DNA from 2 places in the Serratia sp. TSO36 genome. Region 1 is predicted to be linked to the other one. Evidence: predicted binding sites of a transcription regulator. Region 1 holds the regulator's gene; the other holds the start of a gene.
The links. The regulator LexA, encoded in region 1, represses DNA repair genes until DNA is damaged. The targets are predictions, from matches to a motif close to TNCTGTATGTACATACAGNA.

Region 1 (10,759 bases):
CGCGGTGCGAAAAATCGTGCAAGTTTCAGTGTGACTGTCTGATTATTCAGCAAAAAATCAGTAACGCCTGGCCTGCGGTTTCTGCATCGCGCGGTAAATCCATACCCCGACCACCGCCAAAATCAGCCACGGCAGCAGCTTGATGACCACCGCGAACAACCCGCCCACCAGCATGAACGCCGCCGCCGCCAACAGCGCAGCGAAGATCCCCAGCAGCGAGATGCCGGTCACCATCAGCATCACCACAAAGCCAATGAGAAAGAAGATTTCCAACATGATTGCTCCTTTGCAACTCAACGTATCTGCAGAGTGGATTACAAGAAGCGTGCCAGAACGGCGAAAGTGCTAACCTATTGAAAGAACGGGGCAGGCATCCGGCAACGCGCCGAATGCCTGGCGAAAAACACTAACTGTTGGTCAAAATTTTTGTGGGTTACGCCATTTCGACACGCGGCTGACGCACCAGCGCCAGCGCCTGCTCCACCACCCGCGCATCGGCGCCCGGCTTGTGGGCGTTCTCGCTCAGGTGGCGACGCCACTGGCGCGCGCCCGGCACGCCCTGGAACAAACCGAGGATGTGGCGGGTGATGTGGCCGAGATAGGTGCCGTTGGACAGCTCGCGCTCGATATACGGATACAGCGCTTCGACGATCGCCACGCTGTCCGGCACTGCGGTCTGCGCGCCGAACAGTTCGCTGTCGACCCGCGCCAGGATGCCCGGATTCTGGTACGCTTCGCGCCCCATCATCACGCCGTCCAGATGCTGCAGGTGCTGCCGCGCCTCCTCCAGCGTTTTCACCCCGCCGTTGATGGCGATGGTCAACGCAGGGAAATCCCGTTTCAGCTGATAGACGCGCGGATAGTCCAGCGGCGGCACTTCGCGGTTCTCTTTCGGGCTGAGGCCGGAGAGCCAGGCCTTGCGCGCGTGGATGGTGAACATGTCGCACTCACCGCGCCCGGCGACGGTCTCGATAAAGTCGCACAGGAAGGCGTAGCTGTCCTGATCGTCGATGCCGATGCGGGTCTTCACCGTCACCGGGATCGACACCACGTCGCGCATCGCCTTGATGCAGTCGGCGACCAGCGTCGCCTGCCCCATCAAACAGGCGCCGAACATGCCGTTTTGCACGCGATCGGACGGGCAGCCGACGTTGAGGTTAATCTCGTCGTAACCGCGCTGCTCCGCCAGTTTGGCGCAGTGCGCCAGCGCGGCCGGATCGCTGCCGCCCAGCTGCAGCGCCACCGGATGCTCTTCTTCGCTGTAGGCCAGGTAGTCGCCTTTGCCGTGGATGATCGCGCCGGTGGTCACCATTTCGGTGTACAGCAGCGTTTCCTTGGTCAGCAGGCGGTGGAAGTAACGGCAATGACGATCGGTCCAGTCGAGCATCGGCGCGATGGAGAAACGATTGGCGGCGTAGGTTGGGGCGTGGTTGTCTTTCGTCATGCTGAGTTACTGGCTACCTGAGTCTGTCTGGGTTCAACGAACGGCGCGCGGCCGCAAACGGCTATTATAACGACAATCGGCGCCGTTGGGAAAACCGCCTTATCTGCGCCCTATTCCAACGCGCGGATAACCCGGCACGGCTGCCCCAGCGCCAGCACGTTGGCCGGGATGTCGCCGGTCACGATGCTGCCCGCGCCGATAGTGGTGCCGTCGCCGATGGTCACTCCGGGCAAGATCACCACGTTACCGCCGATCCACACATTGCTGCCGATGGACACCGGCTGCGCCGAGGTGCGGAAAGGGAAAGCCGGGTCACCGGTAAAGCGTTCACCGGCCTTCAGCGGATGACTCGGCGTGTAGATTTGCACGTTGGGGCCGATCAGCGTGTTGTCGCCGATGGTGATGGTATTGCAGTCGAGGAACACCGCATTGACGTTGATAAAACAGTTCTTGCCGATGCGGACATGCTGCCCGTAGTCGCACCAGAACGGCGTTTCGATCCAGCTCGCCTCGCCCCAGGCGCCGAACAGTTCGCCCAGCAGACGGTTTTTCTCGTCCGTCTGATGCGAATCCAGCTCGCCCAGGCTTTTGGTCAACGCCCTGGCCCGATGGTACATAGCAATCAATTCTTCATCGCGGCTGTTGTACACCTGGCCGCTTAACAGCTTCTCTCTTTCCGTCATCGCACAAGGCTCCTGCTCATCACGCGGGTGAAGCGCGTTATACCGCTCTCGCCCGCCGCTCTCCAGCGCTAAAACCGGCAATGTTGATTTGTCGCCCTGCGGCGGGGAAAAGTTGTGATGCATCTCTCTTTTAGCGCACTCTGCGCGCCTTTCCCTGCGCTATCCTCAGGGGAAAGGGGGCAACTCTCGGCGATTCGCCGTAATCATGGTAAAATCGGCTTTTTTACGTACCGGGATATTTGCGATGAACTCAACCACCCAGGAAAAGCTGCTGGCGCAGGCGGAACGCCTCTGCCAGCAACGCAATGTGCGATTGACGCCGCAGCGGCTGGAAGTGCTGCGTCTGATGACTCAGCAACCCGGTGCAATCAGCGCTTATGACCTGCTCGATCTGCTGCGCGTCGCCGAACCGCAGGCCAAGCCGCCGACGGTATACCGCGCGCTGGATTTTCTGCTGGAGCAAGGGTTTATCCATAGAGTGGAATCCGCCAACAGCTACGTGCTGTGCCACCATTTTGAACAGCCGATGCACACGTCCGCACTGTTTATCTGCGACCGCTGCGGCCAGGTGACCGAACGCACTACCGAAGGCGTAGAGGAAACGCTGCAGAAGCTGGCGCAGGAAGCAGGATTTGCGCTGCGGCACAGCGTGGTGGAAGCGCACGGTCTGTGCGCCGGCTGCGTGGAGGTTGAGGCGTGCGACAGCAAGCATGACTGCGCCGAACACGATCACAGCATCGCCATCAAGAAGAAGTAAGACGAAGTCAGGTACCTCCCTGTACCTGCGGCCGGGGCGCCAGAGGATGAGAGCGACGCCGGCCTGCGCTGGGCAAGCCGCCTTCAATGGCGGCCCTGCAAATTACCAGCGGTGTTTGGTGTGTTCTTCCCAGGCTTTCACCTCTTTTTCGGCCGCCTCTTTCTGGTAACCGTAGCGCTCCTGGATTTTGCCGACCAGCTGTTCGCGTTTCCCTTCGATGACCGTCAGATCGTCATCGGTCAGCTTGCCCCATTTTTCCTTCACTTTGCCTTTCAGCTGCTTCCAGTTACCGTCGGCTTGATCTTTATTCATAGTCTCTCCGTTAACCTGTGGTGAATCAGTGATCCCTGTCGCCGGCCGGGGTTAACCAGAAATTTTTCTGGCTGATGCTCCCTTCACCTTAAGGAGCACCGTTCCCCTTCATGTACCAGCCACATGATTCATTCTAGTTAAACGTGGAAATAAAAAAGCCAAAACACAGAACAAAAAACCATTAACTGACAAAATAAAAACAAAAAACGCCAGCAAACAACGAACTAACGCGAACGGGACTAGGCTGAAAACATGTAAGCAAACATGACATAAAACATAAGAAAAACTAACCATTACCCCAACAGAACGCCCGGGTTAATGTGCGGTAAACCAGCTGCCGCGCACCTGGTGGCGGTGCCAAATCCAGCCCAACGCCACGCCGCGCAACGTCAGAAACACCGCCAGCGCCAGCCAAAGCCCGTGGTTGCCAAGCAGCGGCACGCTGAACAGCGTCAGACCATACCCTGCCGCAGCCACCGCCATGCTGTTACGCATCTCGGCGCCGCGCGTGGCGCCGATAAACATGCCGTCCAGCAAATAGCACCACACCCCGACCAGCGGCAGAATGACCTGCCACGGTAAATAATGGGCAGCCAACGCACGCAGCTCCGGCAAGGAGGTCAACGCCGCCACTATCTGCTGGCCGGTAACGGCATACGCCAGGCCGAAGGCCAACGCGACCAGCCCCGCCTGCCTGCAGGCCGCGTGCCACACCTTACGCAGTTGGCTATCGTCCCGGGCGCCGTAGGCGTGGCCTGAATGGGCCTCCACCGCATAAGCGAAGCCGTCGAGCGCATAGGCGGTGAACGTCAGCAGATTCATCAATACCGCATTGACCGCCACCACCTCGCTCCCCAGACGAGCGCCGAAAATGGTCAGCGACGCAAAGCACAGTTGCAGCAACAGTGAACGCAACATGATGTCGCGGTTGAGCGCCAGCAGGCGACGCAGATCGCCGCGCCAGGCCTGGCGCAGCATCGGCAGGGTAATATCGCGCAGGCGCATCACCCGCCACGCCAGCCACAGGCCGAGCAACAGCGTGGCGTATTCGGCGATGGCGGTGGCCGCCGCCGCCCCTCGAACGTTCCAGCCCAGGCCCATCACCAGCCAGATATCCAGTACGATATTCAGCAGGTTGCCGACGATCAGCAGGATCACCGGCGCCCGCACGTACTGCACGCCGAGCAGCCAGCCCAGCAGCACCAGATTGGCCAGCGCCGCCGGGGCGCTGAGCCAGCGGATCTCAAGAAAACGCCGCGCCTGTTCCAGCACTTCGCCATCGCCACCGACGATCCGCAGCGCCAGTTCGATCAACGGATAACGCAGCAGGACGATCGCCGCTCCGGCCAGCAGCGCCAACAGCAGCGGTTGCATAAAGGCGCGCGCCAGCGCCTGCGGGTTCTGTGCCCCCAGCGCCTGCGCCGCCAGGCCGGTGGTGCTCATGCGCAGGAACAACAGCAGCATGAACAGGAAGCTGGTCGCCACCGCGCCGATCGCGACCCCCCCCAGATAGATCGGGCTGTCGAGGTGGCCGATCACCGCGGTGTCCACCAGCCCGAGCAGCGGCACGGTAATATTGGAGAAAATCATCGGCAGAGCCAGGCGCCACAGAGCTTTATCGGTGTCGCTGGTAAAGGCGGAAATCAAGCGCATGATGAGACGTTCCCGTAGCGGTGGCGAATGGCAAGGTCAGAAACAAAAACGCCCCAGAACAGGGGCGATTGATACAAGGAGGCGGCACTGAGGGTGCGACGATTAAATCCAGTCGCCGTTGCGGATCACGCCGACCGCCAGCCCTTCGATAGTGAAATTCTGCTGACGCAGATCGACCACGATCGGTTGGAATTCGTTGTTCTCCGGCAGCAGTTCAACCACGTTGCCGTGCTTTTTCAGGCGCTTGACCGTCACTTCGTCTTCGATGCGCGCCACCACGACCTGGCCATTGCGCACGTCTTGCGTTTTGTGCACCGCCAGCAGATCGCCGTCCAGAATGCCGATGTCGCGCATCGACATGCCGTTCACCCGCAGCAGGAAATCGGCGCTCGGTTTAAACAGGGAAGGATCCACCTGGTAGTGCCCTTCGATGTGCTGCTGCGCCAGCAGCGGCTCGCCGGCGGCGACACGGCCGATCAGCGGCAGCCCCTCTTCTTCTTCCATCAGCAGGCGGATACCGCGCGAAGCACCGGAGACGATTTCGATCACGCCTTTGCGTGCCAGCGCCTTCAGGTGTTCTTCAGCGGCGTTAGGCGAACGGAACCCCAGACGCATCGCGATCTCGGCACGCGTTGGCGGCATGCCCGTTTGCGAAATGTGCTCGCGAATCAGGTCGTAGACCTCTTGCTGTCTGGTAGTTAGTGCTTTCATTCCGCCCCCTGTTTGTTTATACAGTCTTGCTGTGAGTATATACAGGTAAGCGCGGATTGGGAACCGAAGATTAAATAAAAATCAGTCAGTAGGCGCTTTTCGTCAGCCGAAGTGCTGCCATAAGACCGTGCCCCAAACGAACAGCGCGAGCACGATCGCCAGCGACACCGCCGCCGATCCCATGTCCTTGGCCCGGCCGGACAGCTCGTGATGTTCGCTGCCGATGCGATCCACAACCGCCTCGATCGCGCTGTTCAGGATCTCGACGATCATCACCAGCGCTACCGATCCGATCAATAAAATGCGCGCTATCGCACCCACATCCAGCCAGACAGCCAGTATGATAGCCAGGAGGGTGACCACCAGTTCCTGGCGGAACGCCGCTTCGTGCTGCCAGGCGGCGGAAAGCCCTTTATAGGAGTAGCCGGCGGCCTTAATGATGCGGGTCAGGCCGGTTGCTTGGTTTGCCATGTTTTCGTGCCTTTCTCAGAGGTCGGTCATAATAAAAAGAGTCTAGAACAGTCCGCGCTGACGGCTCTCGGATTTCGAACACCACAGATCTGCTACCCGGTTTCTGGTATGCTTGCGGCGCATTGCTAACAAGAGGCTTCACGTTGTTATGTCAGGTTGGCGTAAAATTTATTATAAAATATTGAATTTACCACTTAAATTGTTGGTAAGAAGTAAGGTCATCCCTTCAGATCCGGTTACCGAGCTAGGGTTGGATCCCTCACGGCCGATTTTGTATGTTTTACCTTACAATTCCAAGGCGGATTTGCTGACGCTGCGCACCCAGTGCCTGGCGCAGGATCTGCCCGATCCGCTCAACTCGCTGGAGATCGACGGCACCGTGCTGCCGAGCTACGTGTTCATTCACGACGGCCCGCGCGTGTTCCGCTATTACACCCCGAAAGAAGAGTCGGTAAAGCTGTTCCACGACTATCTGGATCTGCATCGCAGCAATCCGGATCTCGACATTCAGATGCTGCCGGTTTCGGTGATGTTCGGCCGCTCACCGGGCCGCGAAGGCCACGGTACGCCGCACCTGCGTCTGTTGAACGGCGTGCAGAAATTCTTCGCCGTGCTGTGGCTCGGCCGCGACAGCTTCGTGCGTTTCTCCAACACCGTTTCGCTGCGCCGCATGGCCACCGAACACGGAACGGATAAAACCATCGCGCAGAAACTGGCGCGCGTGGCGCGCATGCACTTCTCGCGTCAGCGCCTGGCCGCCGTGGGCCCGAGCCTGCCGGCCCGTCAGGATCTGTTTAACAAGCTGTTGGCGTCCAAAGCGATCGAAAAAGCGGTCGAGGACGAAGCGCGCAGCAAGAAGATCTCGCATGAGAAGGCCCAGCAAAACGCCATCGCGCTGATGGAAGAGATCGCCGCCGATTTCTCCTACGAAACCGTGCGCCTGTCCGACCGCGTGCTGAGCTGGACCTGGAACCGGCTGTATCAGGGCATCAACGTCACCAACGCCGAGCGCGTGCGCCAGCTGGCGCAGGACGGCCACGAGATCGTCTACGTGCCCTGCCACCGCAGCCACATGGACTATCTACTGCTGTCCTACGTGCTGTATCACCAGGGCCTGGTGCCGCCGCACATCGCCGCCGGCATCAACCTCAACTTCTGGCCGGCCGGCCCGATCTTCCGTCGCCTGGGCGCGTTCTTCATCCGCCGCACCTTCAAGGGCAACAAGCTGTACTCGACGGTGTTCCGCGAATACCTCGGCGAGCTGTTCACCCGCGGTTACTCGGTGGAATACTTCGTGGAAGGCGGCCGTTCCCGCACCGGGCGCCTGCTGGAGCCGAAGACCGGCACCCTGTCGATGACCATCCAGGCGATGCTGCGCGGCGGCACCCGTCCGATCACGCTGGTGCCGATTTACATCGGTTACGAGCACGTGATGGAAGTGGGTACCTATGCCAAAGAGCTGCGCGGCGCCACCAAGGAAAAAGAGAGCCTGCCGCAGATGCTGCGCGGCCTGCGCAAGCTGCGCAACCTGGGCCAGGGTTACGTCAACTTCGGCGAGCCGCTGCCGTTGACGGCTTACCTCAACCAGAACGTGCCGCAGTGGCGCGAGTCGATCGATCCGATCGAAGCCCAGCGCCCAAGCTGGCTGACGCCGACGGTCAACGATCTGGCCGGCCAGATCATGGTGCGCATCAACAACGCCGCCGCGGCCAACGCCATGAACCTGTGTTCCACCGCGCTGCTGGCCTCGCGCCAGCGTTCGCTGACCCGCGAACAGCTGATCGAACAGCTCGAGTGCTACCTGCAGCTGATGCGCAACGCGCCTTACGCGCGTGACGTCACCGTGCCGACGCAAACGCCGGACGAGCTGCTGGATCACGCGCTGAACATGAACAAGTTCGAGGTGGAGAAGGACAGCATCGGCGACATCATCATCCTGCCGCGCGAGCAGGCGGTGCTGATGACCTATTACCGCAACAACATCCACCACCTGCTGGTGCTGCCATCGCTGATCGCCAGCATCGTGATGCATCACCGCCGGGTATCGCGCGCCGAGCTGCTGCGCCAAATCGGCATGATCTATCCGATGCTGAAAGCCGAGCTGTTCCTGCATGACGACAAGGAACAGCTGCCGGAGGTGCTGCGGCCGGTGATCGACGAGCTGATCCGTCAACAGCTGATCTGCGACAAAGGCGACGAGCTGGTGCTGAACCCGGCGCGCATTCGTCCGCTGCAGCTGCTGGCCGCCGGGGTGCGCGAAACCCTGCAACGCTACGCCATCACCATGTCGATCCTCAGCGCCAACCCGAGCATCAACCGCGGCGCGCTGGAGAAAGAGAGCCGCATCATGGCGCAGCGTCTGTCGGTGCTGCACGGCATCAACGCGCCGGAATTCTTCGACAAGGCGGTGTTCTCCACCCTGGTGGCGACGCTGCGCGAAGAAGGCTATATCAACGACAGCGGCGATGCGATCCGCGAGCACACCCTCGAGGTGTACAACATGCTGAGCGATCTGATCACGCCGGAGATCAAGCTGACCATCGAAAGCGTCAACATGCCGGAAGAAACCAACGCCCTGCCGCAATCCGATGCGGAAGAAGAGAAAGACGAGTGATTTCGCCCGGCGCGGAAACACAAAAGGCACCCTCGGGGTGCCTTTTTTCTTGCGGAAGGGAAGCGTTACGTCGGCAGATAGCTCAGCGCGATGCCGATGAACACCACCAGCCCTACATAGTTGTTCTGCAGGAAGGCCTTGAAGCAGGCCTCGCGCTCGCGGCCGGCGATCTGTTTCTGCTGGTGAATGAACAGCGCGCCCGCCAGCAGCAGTGACCAGTAAAACGCCCCGCCGAGCTGCGCCAGATAACCGACCCACACCAGCAGCAGCAGCGTCGCGAACTGCAACAGCCCGACGATCAGCTTGTCATAACGGCCGAACAGGATAGCGGTGGATTTGATGCCGATCTTCAGGTCATCGTCGCGGTCGACCATCGCATACAGCGTGTCGTAGGCCACCGTCCAGCAGATGTTGGCCAGCAGCAGCAGCCAGCAGCTGAGCGGCAGCGATTCGCTGACCGCCGCATAGCCCATCGGAATGCCCCAGCCGAACGCGGCGCCCAGCACGAACTGCGGCAGGTTGGTCACCCGCTTCATGAACGGGTACGCCCAGGCCAGCGCCAGCGCCGCCAGCGACAGCCAGATGGTCATCGCATTGAGCGTCAACACCAGGCAGAACGAGATCAGCACCAGCACCACGAACAGCACCTTGGCCTCTTTCGCGCTCACCCGGCCGCTCGGCATCGGCCGCCCGGCGGTGCGTTTCACGTAGCCGTCCACCGCGCGATCGGCGTAGTCATTCACCACGCAGCCGGCGGCGCGCATCAGGAACACGCCGAGCACGAACACCAGCAAAATCGACAGCGGCGGCACGCCTTTCCCGGCCAGCCACAGCGCCCACAGCGTCGGCCACAGCAGCAACAGCGTGCCGATCGGTTTATCAATGCGCATCAAATGGCTGTAAGCCCGCCATTTACTTTGAGTCACGCTTCCCTCCAAGGTCTTGCTCTCCTCTCTTATGCAGGAACCGCTGAATACAGCGGCGAAGCCGGTAAAAACAGTTCGGTCAGCAACAGCGGTTTGCCCGCCAGCCGCAGCCGTGAACGGCGCGCCCACAGCGCGTCCTGTCGGCCGATATGGATATAGTCGCGGGTCAGCTCGCCGCTGCTGAACAGGTAGCGCCCCAGCGGCAGCGTGCCCAGATCCACCAGCGCCTGGTCGGGGCCGGTCAGCGTATTTTCCGGGATCACCGTGCGCCCCAGCAGCCAGGGCTGGTCATCGCCCAGCAGCACCACTTCGCGCAGCCAGTAGCGCGGGCTGTCGGGCAGGTGCTTCGCCTCGTCGCCCAGCGCCTCGCGCGTGACGAAGCATTCGCGCTGCGGTTCGACGCGCACCTGGGCGCAATGGCGTTCAAATCGGCGGGTCATGGAGCCTAACTCCATCAGCCAGTCGCTGACGGTGGCGGGCGCCGGAGGATCCTGTTCGGACAACCACTCCAGCGGCGGCAGGATGGAATCCCTGATGCCAGACATTGCTTTACTCCTCGCCTGAACCGCAGCCGGTAAGGCGCGCCAGACGATACAAACTGTTAACAGGCCCCCATTGTAGCGCAGAAATGCGAAAGCGGCAGGCTGATTCGTGGCGAAAACGGCAGGCCTATCGGCCGGAAAAACCGGGGTTCTGTCATCTTTTTGCCATCCGTATTCTCTATCTTCGTTCCCCGGCACGATGACGATTCTGTGATCGCCTGCAAAGTTTCATCTTTGTCGCGTTGTTTTATCTACGCGCGTAGATACTCTGACACCGCAGCGTTGAATCGCCATGCGTCCGACATCATTTGTCGGCACACCTTTGTTGCCGGCACCAGGGAAACCATCTTTAACCGCGCCCCTCCAGGCGCAGAACAAAAGAGGATAGCACCGTCATGAGCGAAACAACGCTTGCCACTCCACAGACCGCCGACGCCGCGCTGGCGGCCGATGAACGCCTGGCAACCAAAGAGGGGCGCAGCCAATTTTGGCGCGCCACCTTCTCCTGCTGGCTCGGCACCGCCATGGAATACGTCGACTTCGCGCTGTACGGCCTGGCGGCCGGCATGGTGTTCGGCGATGTGTTCTTCCCCGAGGCCACGCCGCTGGTCGCTCTGCTGGCCAGCTTCGCCACCTACTCAGTCGG
Region 2 (10,759 bases), on a different contig from region 1:
TATTCGCTTTATCTAATGCTGTGGCATATGCGAATGATTTCGACAAATCAAATGAAGCGATGGCAATTTCAGCAATAGGTTTTTCTGGCTCAAATGCTCGTGTTGCACATGATGTTTGTGGGGCAACCAATGAGAAAATTGATAAATATAAAAACCAAATAAAAGACTCATTAACTAGAACATTAAAGTATGAACAGTCAGGATTCGATACGCATTGGGATAATGGTTGGAAAAATGCTGATTTTTTGGTTAAGTCATTAAGTAATGATGAAGCCTATAAAAAAGAATATTGCCGAGAGGTTTTAGATGGAATTAATAATCCTGAAATGAATTAAGGATTATTCCTTATTCGGGGTTCTACGCCGGAACCCCAGATTTTTCCGTCCGCTAAAATTATCCCCGGTTGAGCAGCTTTATACCGTCAGCTCGCAGTGGACCATCAGGGGAAATGTGGCGGTACAGCGTTTGTCGGGTTATCCCAAGCTCCTGGCATAACGTACTGACTTTCGTCTCTGGCCGTCCCATTGATGCCATTGCCAGTCGCAATTTTATTGGCGTCATTTTGTAAAGCCGTCCGCCGTTCCTCCCGTGAGGCAAGGCCTGCCGCTGTTATTTGCGGCGCTGTACGCAGCAGAGACCGACGGCCGCGCGCGACTGGCTCGACACCCGCTTAGTCCCGCCCTCTGGTCAAATGCAGGCTGACGTGTACAGCCTGCAGGCAGAGGATTTCGTCTGGCAGCCGGTATCGCCCGCCGTCGGCGCCGTTCGCAATGACAATCCCTCACTCATCCTGCCCATCGATACGCCAACGGTCTGAGTGCCGCATTATCCACAGTTTTGGTGGGTATCATGTGTGTAAACACACGCGAAGAACGCCAAAAGCTGCAGGAAAAATCACTCAGAAAATTATTATATTACGCGGCAAAGCGCGATCCGCAGGGGGATTGGGGGTTGCACGCGTTCGCGTTTTGTTTATGCTTGACTGTATAAATATACAGTTTGGTTATGATTATGCTGAGCAATTCAAGGTTGTATGCTTTTTCACCAGGTGAACCCCTGACGTTACCGCTGTTTGCCGATCGCGTGGCCTGCGGTTTTCCTTCCCCGGCGCAGGACTATGTCGAGAGTAGGCTGGACATCGGCAAGCTGCTGGTGCGGCACCCCAACGCCACCTACTTCGTGCGCGCCAGCGGCGAGTCGATGATCGACGGCAATATCCAGGATGGCGATCTGCTGATCGTCGACAGCGCCCTGACGCCGGAGCACGGCAATATCGTGATCGCCGCGGTGGACGGCGAATTCACCGTCAAAAAGCTGCAGCGCCACCCCGACGTGCGGCTGTTGCCGATGAATCCTGCCTACGCGCCGATCGTGTTCGACGACGAGGCGCAGCTGGAGATCTTCGGCGTGGTGACCTTTATCGTCTACGCGGCGCGGTAACCATGTTCGCCCTGGTAGACGTCAACAGTTTCTACGCTTCCTGCGAGACCATCTTTCGGCCCGATCTGCGCGGGCGGCCGGTGATCGTGCTGTCCAACAACGACGGCTGCGTGATCGCCCGCAGCGCCGAGGCGAAGGCGCTGGGCGTGCCGATGGGCGCGCCTTATTTCAAGATCAAAGAGGAGATGCGCCGCCGCAACGTCGCGGTGTTCTCCTCCAACTACGCGCTGTACGCCGATATGTCCCGCCGGGTGATGGACACGCTGGAAGAGATGGCGCCGGCGGTGGAGATCTACTCGCTGGACGAAGCCTTTCTGCGGCTGGACGGCGTGGCGCACTGCGAAGCGCTGGAGCCGTTCGGCCGGCGGGTGCGCGATCGCATCCGGCGCGAGCTGCATTTAACGGTCGGGGTCGGCATTGCGCCGAGCAAAACGCTGGCCAAACTGGCCAACTTCGCCGCCAAGAAATGGCGCGGCACCGGCGGCGTGGTGGATTTATCCGATCCGGCGCGCCAGCGCAAGCTGCTGGCGCTGATCCCGGTGGAAGAGGTATGGGGCGTGGGGCGCCGCCTGACTCGCCAGCTGCAGGCGATGGGCATTCACACCGCGCTGCAGTTGGCGGACTGCGATACCCGACTGGCGCGTAAAACCTTCAGCGTGGTGCTGGAGCGCACGATACGCGAGCTGCGCGGCGAATCGTGCCTGCGGTGGGAAGATGAGGCGGCCGCCAAAGAGCAGATCATCTGCTCCCGCTCGTTCGGCCAGCGGCTGACGCATTACCCGCACATGCGCGAGGCCATCTGCAGCTATGCCGAACGCGCCGCCGAAAAGCTGCGGCAGGAAAAGCGCTATTGCCGCAACGTGTCGGTGTTTATCAAAACCAGCCCGCATTCGGCGGGCGAAGGGTATTACAGCAATATGGGCACCGCCCGGCTGCAAACGCCGAGCAACGACAGCCGCGACATCATCGCCATGGCGGTGCGCGCGCTGGAGAGCATCTGGCAGGAAGGGCGGCGTTATCTGAAGGGCGGCGTGGTGCTGGGGGATTTCAGCGCCGCCGCCATGGCGCAGATCGATCTGTTCGACGACTGCCCGCCGCGTCGCAACAGCGAGCGGCTGATGGCGACCCTCGATCGCCTGAATCAGGAGGGGCGCGGGCGCGTGTGGTTCGCCGGGCAGGGGATCGTCAAGCCGTGGCAAATGAAGCGCGAAATGCTGTCGCCGGCCTACACCACCCGGCTGGCGGATATTCCGGTGGTGCGGTTGGGGGAGACGCACGCTGCCGAGCCGAAGGAAGAAACACGCCGCGGGTGAACACTGGCGGCGTAGGCTGAAACCTTAGCGATAGACGATATGGGCGATCGCCAGATTTTTATTGGTTCCAAGATATTCCAATTCGGTATGGGTGATGAGTTCCCAGACTGACTCTGGTTTATCGCTGCGCTTGGAACAATCCACGTTGAATTTTTCATTCAGTACTGACGAAAGACAGGTGGGCTCCGTAATGGAACCATAAAAGGTGATGTTTCCGGATGGTGTGGCGTATGCCGGTGCCATCGTAATCAAATAGGAAATGGCGATAGCCTTTAGCATAAGTATCTTATTTTTCATCATGGGGTTCCCATAGGTAGTATTTAAATTAGAAGACGTGAATCTCATTCATTTCACTTTTTTAATTCATCGTAAGGAAAAGGGAGTGGCATTTATATCAGGAGGCGATTTATTGGTTGTCAGCATTACCGGCTTTTATTGAAAGGAAGGCGTGAATGACTGTAAGAGAAAGATGACGGCGGGTGTCATCACCGCCGCCGAAAGAGGGAGAGGATAATGCCATGTCAACTGCCACGGTAGGTTGAATAGCCATATTGGCTGACTAACAGCGGTATGTGATAATGCCTGTTTGGGTCTTCGATATGAATGATAACGGGGACTTCTGGATAAAAAGAAATTTGCCGATACTGAGTGAAATACGCTTGCGTTTCGAACGTGACTTTATAAACCCCTGGCTTCACGATCTCATTTTTCGGGTAAAGTGCAGCAATGCGACCTTGAGAATCGGTGGTCTGTGAAGAGAGTCGGAGCCAGTTCTGCCCCTCTTGCCGCTCCAGGAGCACCGTCATCCCGATCGAGGGTTCCCCGGACTGGAGGTTTAAAACGTGAATGCTGATTGGATTCTTCATTGTTTCGGCCAGGGTAGGGAAAGATAACGGTGAGAGAGTAAAACCTATTGCCAGCCCGATCGCTATTTTCATTTTTTCCTCCATGAATACTCGTGCGGATGAGAATAAAAGCGCCTGAGAGAAACAGGCGCTGGGGATAGACACAAAGTAAGAGAATGAGAGTAAATAAGTTCAACGTAATCTGTTTCGTGGTGCTCTGCCCGGTAAATATTTGTTGGGGAGCAGTTTCTTTCCTCTTTTTTCCTTAATATGTTGATGAAAGCTAAAAAGACTTAAAAGTGTAAGCGATATAATCAGTAATAAATCAGTGAAGAGTGCCATAGAAATTATTGAAGCTCATTAATAAAATAAAGTTATGAGCCATGGTTATCATCATTTGGCGGTGCAGGTGATAAGCGTCATATATCTTACAGCGTATAACGAATACCAATCAGGTATTCATTGTTCGTCAGGCGAGCGCGCAAGTTTTCATCCTGTAGCCCTCGGGCGTTGACGAACGTGTTGCGCCCGCTCTCCACATTGCCCATATCGACATAACGGTAACCGGCATAAGCGGTCAGATTCTCCAGCACCTCATAAGACACGCCGGCGCCCAGGGAATAGGTGAAATTAGTTTGTGTGCTGTCGGCGAAGTGGCGAGTATCGTTGCCCTGCCAACCGCCGACGTCGATTTTGGCGATGCCGATGCCGGCCGTGGCGTAGACGGCGAATTTATCCGTGAGCATGAAGTCACGATAAACGTTGAGCATCAGGCGTTGCGAATCGGTTGTCATGTGGTTGAAGCTGGTGGCGAAGGTCGATGAGCCGCTGGTGTACTCATTGCTTTTCTTGAAAACATATTCTCCCTCGGTTCGCCAGCCGTTACCGTATTGATAACCGGCGGCCAGTGAACCATTGAGGAAGTTTTGCTTCTCGTTGCCGGCGACGAAGGAACCGATGCCGGGGCGCTCGCTGAGATCCATATTGTGCGCTTGCTGGCGGGTCTCGATGGCATTGATTGCGCCGTAGTAACCGCTCTTGGGAGCTTCGGCCGCCATGGCGGCAGATGCGCCCAATGAAATCAGGGGCAGCAAGAGCAGGCGAGAGTGATGTTTCATGATTATGTCCTTGTTAAATGGGCAGGCAAGAGGGCGCTGCCTTCCGTTTGCTGAGAGTGTGCGTCACGATGATGAGTTATTGCTGTTTTCAGCGGGCTTGCGTGATGGCTTCCAATGCACAAGCCTCATCGACACTGCCGCTAGGTGCACCGCCAATGCCGATGGCGCCGATGACTTTGTCGTTCTCTTTGACCGGCACCCCGCCGCCCAGTAGCAAGAAACCCGGAATGTCGGAAAGGTTTTGCGCTGCCGGGTATTTCTGCGAGGTCTCCAGCAATTGGCTGGTCATCACACCGCTTGACGCGGCGGTATAAGCTTTTTTATAGCTGGCTTCGAGGGTATGAGGCCCGGCGTTATCCATACGTTGAACGGCGCGGGTCAAGCCTGCGGCGTCTACTACGGTCACGCTGACGTTATAACCTTTAGCGGCGCACGCTTTGATCGCCGTATTGGCCAGCTGAGTGGCTTGCGAGAGAGAAAGTGACGGCGTTGATAGCGATTTTGCGCCGGCGCCGGCCGCGATAGCGGAGAGTAAAATAAAAAGCATTGCGCGGTTTTTCATGTGAATTTACCTTAGTGTCAAAGTCCTGAAAAAATAAAATAGGCAATCCCGCTAATGAGAATTAGAGCGAGTGTCATCATGACGGAAAACAGGACTCCGAATGGCAGTTCGTAAAGAATATATCGAAACATGGGAACCCTTATGCATTTATGATGTTTAATTGCAGCCACGCTGACAACGAGAAAACTATATGTATTTTAGGGGGTGGAAAATATCAGCTATTCCTGAGTGTTTTGTAAGGAAAGGATGATAGTCTTGTCATCCTTTCGATAATTCGGTGAGGTTGTTATGCCGTCGCAGCGCCGAATATCGGGTTGCCTGAGTGGCAACCCGAGTTGAATGTTTAATTGCCTACGACAGGCAGCGCCAGAACTTGCTGTGTGGTTTTGATTTCAGCAAAAACGTCGGCGACGCCGGCAAGGGCGGCCTGCTGCAATGTTCTATGATCGACCACTTTATTGTCCCAGGTAGCCAGATCGCGCGTAGCGGTAGCGTCTTCGGGAATGATCACGTTATACCCTAATGGCACAGCGTCGCGCGCGGTGGAAGACACGCACATATGCGTCATTAATCCGGTGACAATCAGTTGTTTGATGCCGCGTTGTTTGAGCTGTTTGTCAAGATCGGTGCCGACAAATGAACTCGGCGTTGTTTTTGTGACGACATAATCAGCGCGTGTGGGTTGCAATGCCGGATGAAATTCGGCGAACCTGCTGTTTTCAGCAAATAAGGCGCCATTTGCCGGGCCAATATGACGGACGAAATAGACTGGCATGCTATGTTTATGTGCAAAGTCGATCAATCGTTTGGTGTTGTCCAATGCCTTTCTCCCGTCGGGAATCGGCATTTTCCCCTCGAAGTATTCATTTTGGAAATCAATAACGATCAGCGCCGTGGCGTTTTTGTCTAAACTCCGGGTATTTTCCGCACCGGACAGCGTGCGAATGGTAGGCGCCTGGTTGGCGGGTTTTATTGCGCCATGTGAACCCATGCTATATGCTGCCATAGACAAAGCCAATGCACTGTAAGCGATCATTTTTCGCATCTCATTTCTCCCGATTTATCATTAAAATAAAGTATCCACGTCTTGAAGACGTATAAATCTTGTCACCGTTACCGCACAGAGACGAGATACATAACTACGCAATAACGAGCGTTTTGAGCCAAACTTGAGGGAAAACGCTGAGGAAATCTCATGTCATTAACCAAGATAGGGATTGTCGTTTTTGATGGCATCATTCCCTTTCATCTTTCCGTGCCCTGTGCCGTATTCGAAAAAGCCCTTAATCCGCAAGGTATGCCTTATTATCAGATGACGGTTTGCGCCGCTCAGCCAGGACCATTAAGAACGAACGCCGGTTTTTCCATTATCGCGGAGCATGATTTATCGGTGTTGGATGACGCCGATATCGTCATTATCCCCAGTTGGGTCGACCCCACCGTCATGCCGCCTGCGGAATTAATCTCGGCCCTGCAGCGCGCCCATTCGCGCGGCGCAAAAGTGGTCGGGTTGTGTATGGGGGCGTTCGTTTTGGCTGAGAGCGGGATGTTGCATGGTCGTCCCGCGACAACCCATTGGAATTGGATGCCGCATTTTATGCGGCGTTATCCATCCGTTTCTATCGATCGTGATGTGCTGTATGTGGACGATGGCGATGTGATCACATCAGCCGGTACGGCGGCCAGTATTGACTGTTGCCTGCATTTGGTCAGGCAGCAATGCGGCGCCGAAGTCGCCAATAGGGTGGCCCGCCAGTTAGTCGTGCCGCCGCATCGCCAGGGGGGGCAAGCGCAGTTTATTGAACATGCGGTATGCAATACTCAGGGGGGAGACCGCTTTATGAAGGCGTTGGATTGGGCGGTCAGCAATCTGCAACTTCCTCATACCGTCGAGGCTTTGGCGGATAAAGCGTACATGAGTCGTCGAACGTTTACCCGGCGATTCCAACAGTCGACGGGGACAACCCTCACGCAATGGCTGTTAAGCCAACGGTTGGCTCTCGCCCAGCGATTCCTGGAAAAAACCGACCAATCGATTGAACAAATTGCCCTGGTGGCTGGCTTCAGCTCTACGCTTTCCATGCGGCGGCATTTTCAACAGCAATTCAAAACGTCCCCATCACGCTATCGCAAAGAGTTTCATCTCAAGGTGAAGTAGAGACCTTCCCCCCGCGAGTATCACTCTGGGGGACGTCATCACTCTGCGGTAAAGTCGTCAATCGCCTGATTCAGGCGCTGAAGCGCGGAGAGGGCCAGGTGCAATTTTTGCGCAACCTGTTCTTTATCCGGGGCGGCGGTATTTTCACAATACTGTTCCAAACTGCGGCAATGATTTTCCGCTTCGGCGGCGCCGACGATTTGGGTCGCACCGGCCAGGCGGTGCAGGCTGCGAGCCAATCCCTGCCAATTTTCCTCATCGAGCAACTGACGGCTATGTTGCATGTCACGCGCATTTTCTTCGCGAGTAGCAAGCAGCAGATGACGCAACAGCGTTTTATCCTGCTGCGCCAGGCTCTCCAGCGCGGGCAGATCGACCAATTCCTGCAGGGGAACGCGGCTTTCCTTCCCCCATTCGGCAGACTGCCTTGGGAGCCGTTTTAATAGTGCATCCAACTGCGATAAACGCAACGGTTTGAACAAACAGTCGTCCATGCCGGCGGCAATGCAACGCACGCGTTCTTCCGGTTGCGCATTGGCCGTCAAGCCCAGGACGATGAGCGGTTTTCTTTGTCGTTGGCGAAGCTGGCGGGTGAGTTCGAGTCCGTCCATAACGGGCATATTGCAGTCGGTGATCACCAGATCGATGGGCTGAGTCAGCCAAAGCTCCAGCGCCTGCCGCCCGTTTTCCGCTTCAATAACCTGGTGACCCAGGCGGGAAAGCTGGCGGGTGAGCAAAAGCCGATTCGCCGGGTGATCGTCAACCGCCAGAATACACAGCGGTTGTTCGGTGCTGGTGATGACTTCTCGTTCGCTGGCGACAATCGACAGATGTTGGCGGTGCTCTACCGGAATGCAGACGGTAATGCGCGTACCGCGTTCGGGTTGGCTGTGTAAATCGATGGTGCCTTGCATCATTGACACCAATTGTGCACAGATCGCCAGCCCCAAACCGGTACCCTGCTGGTGCTTACCGGCCTCGGATTGCACATAGGGCGCGAAAATGGTGGCTTGCTCTTCGGGCGCGATACCGACGCCGGTATCGGTGACGATAAGCGTCAGCATCGCTTGGTTTTCATTGTTCGGCAAACAGTGGATTTGCACGTTCACTAAGCCTTGCTCGGTGAATTTAATGGCGTTGCTCACCAGATTTGACAATATTTGCCGCAGGCGCATCGGGTCGAGATACACTTCGTCGGGATGCAAGGCATCGATATGGCATTCGAGCGTGATGCCTTTTTGCCTGGCCAGGCCGTCGAAGACGTGAACGACAGGCAGAGCCAAATCGTCTATCCGCACCCATTCCGGCGTTAATTCCAGTTTGCCTGATTCGATTTTTGCCAGGTCAAGAATGTCGCCGATCAGGCCCATCAACGACAGGGCGGAGTCATAGGCGACGCGGATGGAGTCCTTTTCCGTTTCTGCACGTTGTTGTTCCGGCGTAGTGACTGCCAATTCCAGCAGACCGATAATGGCGCTGATCGGCGTGCGTATTTCGTGGCTCATGGTCGCCAGGAAGGTGCTTTTGGTTCTGTTGGCCTGCTCTGCCCGTTCCCGGGCATTCGACAGCGCGGCCAGCAACGTTTCATGTTCGGTGATGTCTTGCCAACTGCCGATCAGCCCCGCCACGGCGCCGGTATGATCCTGATAGGTAACCGCCTGATGAACAATGACCCGCTCTTCCACGCCGTTATAGACCCGGTAGTGTTTAGGTGATGACGCCGGTGTCACGGTGTCGGTAAGCAGCGGGCGAATATCGTGGAAAATATCAGCCAGCGGATGTTTGGCGGAATTCAACGGCAAGCGGCTGAGGTTTTCGCCTTCGCCGGTAAAAAACAGTGCCCAGGCTGGGTTGTAGTTGATCAGGTTGCCGCCGGCATCGACCACATAAACCGGCACCGGCGTGCCGTTGAACAGCGTTTCCCGGAATGTGGCCTGCTCTTGCAGTTTGGTCTGCGCCTCTTTGCGCAGGCGAATCTCGCGATGCAGATAGTAATTCCAAATTAGCGAGGTGATGACTAACACGGCGAAAACCCCGGCCAGCCAATAAAACTCACTCTGATAAACCGCCCAGGTATCCAGTTTGACATCCGGCGTACCTTGCCATTTGTTGGCGATCATCGAGATATCACGCGGTGGAATATCGGCTAACGCTTTGTTGAGGATGCTGTATAACTCCGGTTGATCGCGCCCCACGGCAAAACCGATGCGTGCGGGGTGTTCGCCCAACCGGAAAGCGATCTTAAGTTTCCCGCGAAAATAACGATCGATCAGGTAACGGGCACCGATCAGGTTGTTCACCGCGCCGTCCGCTTTGCCCTCGTTGACCATTTGCATCGCTACGCTGGCGTTTTCGGCATCGATCAGCGTCAGCGATGGATATTGCGCTTTGAGCCATGGCCGCAGCGCGTTGTCGGGGGTGATGGCGATTTTTAGATGATCCGTTAAGGCGTGCGGAGCGGTCTGGCTATCCTGGACGACCAAGACGAAAGGCGGCAACACGTAAGGGCGGGTAAACAGCAGCTGTTTATCCCGCGGCGTGCTGTAGCTCATGGCGGCGATAAAATCCGCGCGTTGCTGTTTGACCAAATCGAACATGTCGCCGATGGTGTCGGATTCCACCGCCTTAAAATTCAAGCCGGTACGCAGATGGATCAGCCGCAAAATGTCCGCTGAAATGCCGTGAAACTGTTTTTGTGTGTCAAACAAAGTGAAAGGTGCATACAGCGGGTTAATGACTACGCGCAGTTCGCTGTGTTGCGACAGCCAGCGTTGTTCACGTTCGGTTAACGGCAAGCGAGATTGATACAGCCACAGATTGGGGCCTTGGCTCCAATGACGGAAGATGACCTTGTGTTGAACGGGGGAGATCGACTGCAGCACGGCATCAACGGAACGTTGCAGCGGAATGTCCGCCTCGCGAAAAACGAAGCGGGGGCCGGTATCTTCTTGCGGGAAGATGTCCGCGATGGACAGCGTGGTGGCGTAGTTGCGCTCGATTAAAAAACTGGCGGTGGTCAGACTGCCGATAAAATAGTCGTTTTCACTGAACGCCACCGAAGACAAGGCGCTTTGCGGCGAGGGATAGCGGGTGATTTTTGCATTGGGGTAATGGCTCGCCACCCAGTCGTCGCTCAGGTATCCGCGCACCAGCGCGATGCGCGCATCGGCAAGCACCGGCATTGGCTTGGACATGGCCGTCTCGCGGGAGACCAGCGCCGGATGATCCGGCATATAAGGCATGCTCTTAATCAGGCCAGGTTGCTGCGTCAACAGGCCGCCGTCGTCATCCAGCAAAATATCCACTTTGCCGCTGCGCACCCC

Region 2: the regulator LexA is predicted to act here: its motif matches at 981-1,000, upstream of umuD (translesion error-prone DNA polymerase V autoproteolytic subunit).

The regions. Positions count from the first base shown of each region.
Region 1 covers NZ_JBJZOU010000024.1:418,034-428,792, forward strand. The annotation lists gene pspG (envelope stress response protein PspG) at 58-276, opposite strand; gene dusA (tRNA dihydrouridine(20/20a) synthase DusA) at 434-1,444, opposite strand; gene ACK3CV_RS22705 (sugar O-acetyltransferase) at 1,555-2,127, opposite strand; gene zur (zinc uptake transcriptional repressor Zur) at 2,372-2,884, shown strand; gene ACK3CV_RS22715 (CsbD family protein) at 2,987-3,196, opposite strand; gene dinF (MATE family efflux transporter DinF) at 3,512-4,849, opposite strand; gene lexA (transcriptional repressor LexA) at 4,952-5,560, opposite strand; gene ACK3CV_RS22730 (diacylglycerol kinase) at 5,663-6,031, opposite strand; gene plsB (glycerol-3-phosphate 1-O-acyltransferase PlsB) at 6,180-8,645, shown strand; gene ubiA (4-hydroxybenzoate octaprenyltransferase) at 8,711-9,583, opposite strand; gene ubiC (chorismate lyase) at 9,601-10,116, opposite strand; gene ACK3CV_RS22750 (MFS transporter) at 10,509-10,759, shown strand, end outside.
Region 2 covers NZ_JBJZOU010000015.1:480,980-491,738, reverse strand. The annotation lists gene ACK3CV_RS15825 (hypothetical protein) at 1-335, shown strand, start outside; partial or broken gene ACK3CV_RS15820 (SOS response-associated peptidase family protein) at 638-817, shown strand; gene umuD (translesion error-prone DNA polymerase V autoproteolytic subunit) at 1,006-1,440, shown strand; gene umuC (translesion error-prone DNA polymerase V subunit UmuC) at 1,443-2,753, shown strand; gene ACK3CV_RS15805 (type 1 fimbrial protein) at 2,778-3,050, opposite strand; gene uraH (hydroxyisourate hydrolase) at 3,275-3,691, opposite strand; gene ACK3CV_RS15795 (outer membrane protein) at 4,027-4,716, opposite strand; gene ACK3CV_RS15790 (GlcG/HbpS family heme-binding protein) at 4,805-5,278, opposite strand; gene ACK3CV_RS15785 (cysteine hydrolase family protein) at 5,622-6,323, opposite strand; gene ACK3CV_RS15780 (GlxA family transcriptional regulator) at 6,474-7,436, shown strand; gene ACK3CV_RS15775 (ATP-binding protein) at 7,475-10,759, opposite strand, start outside.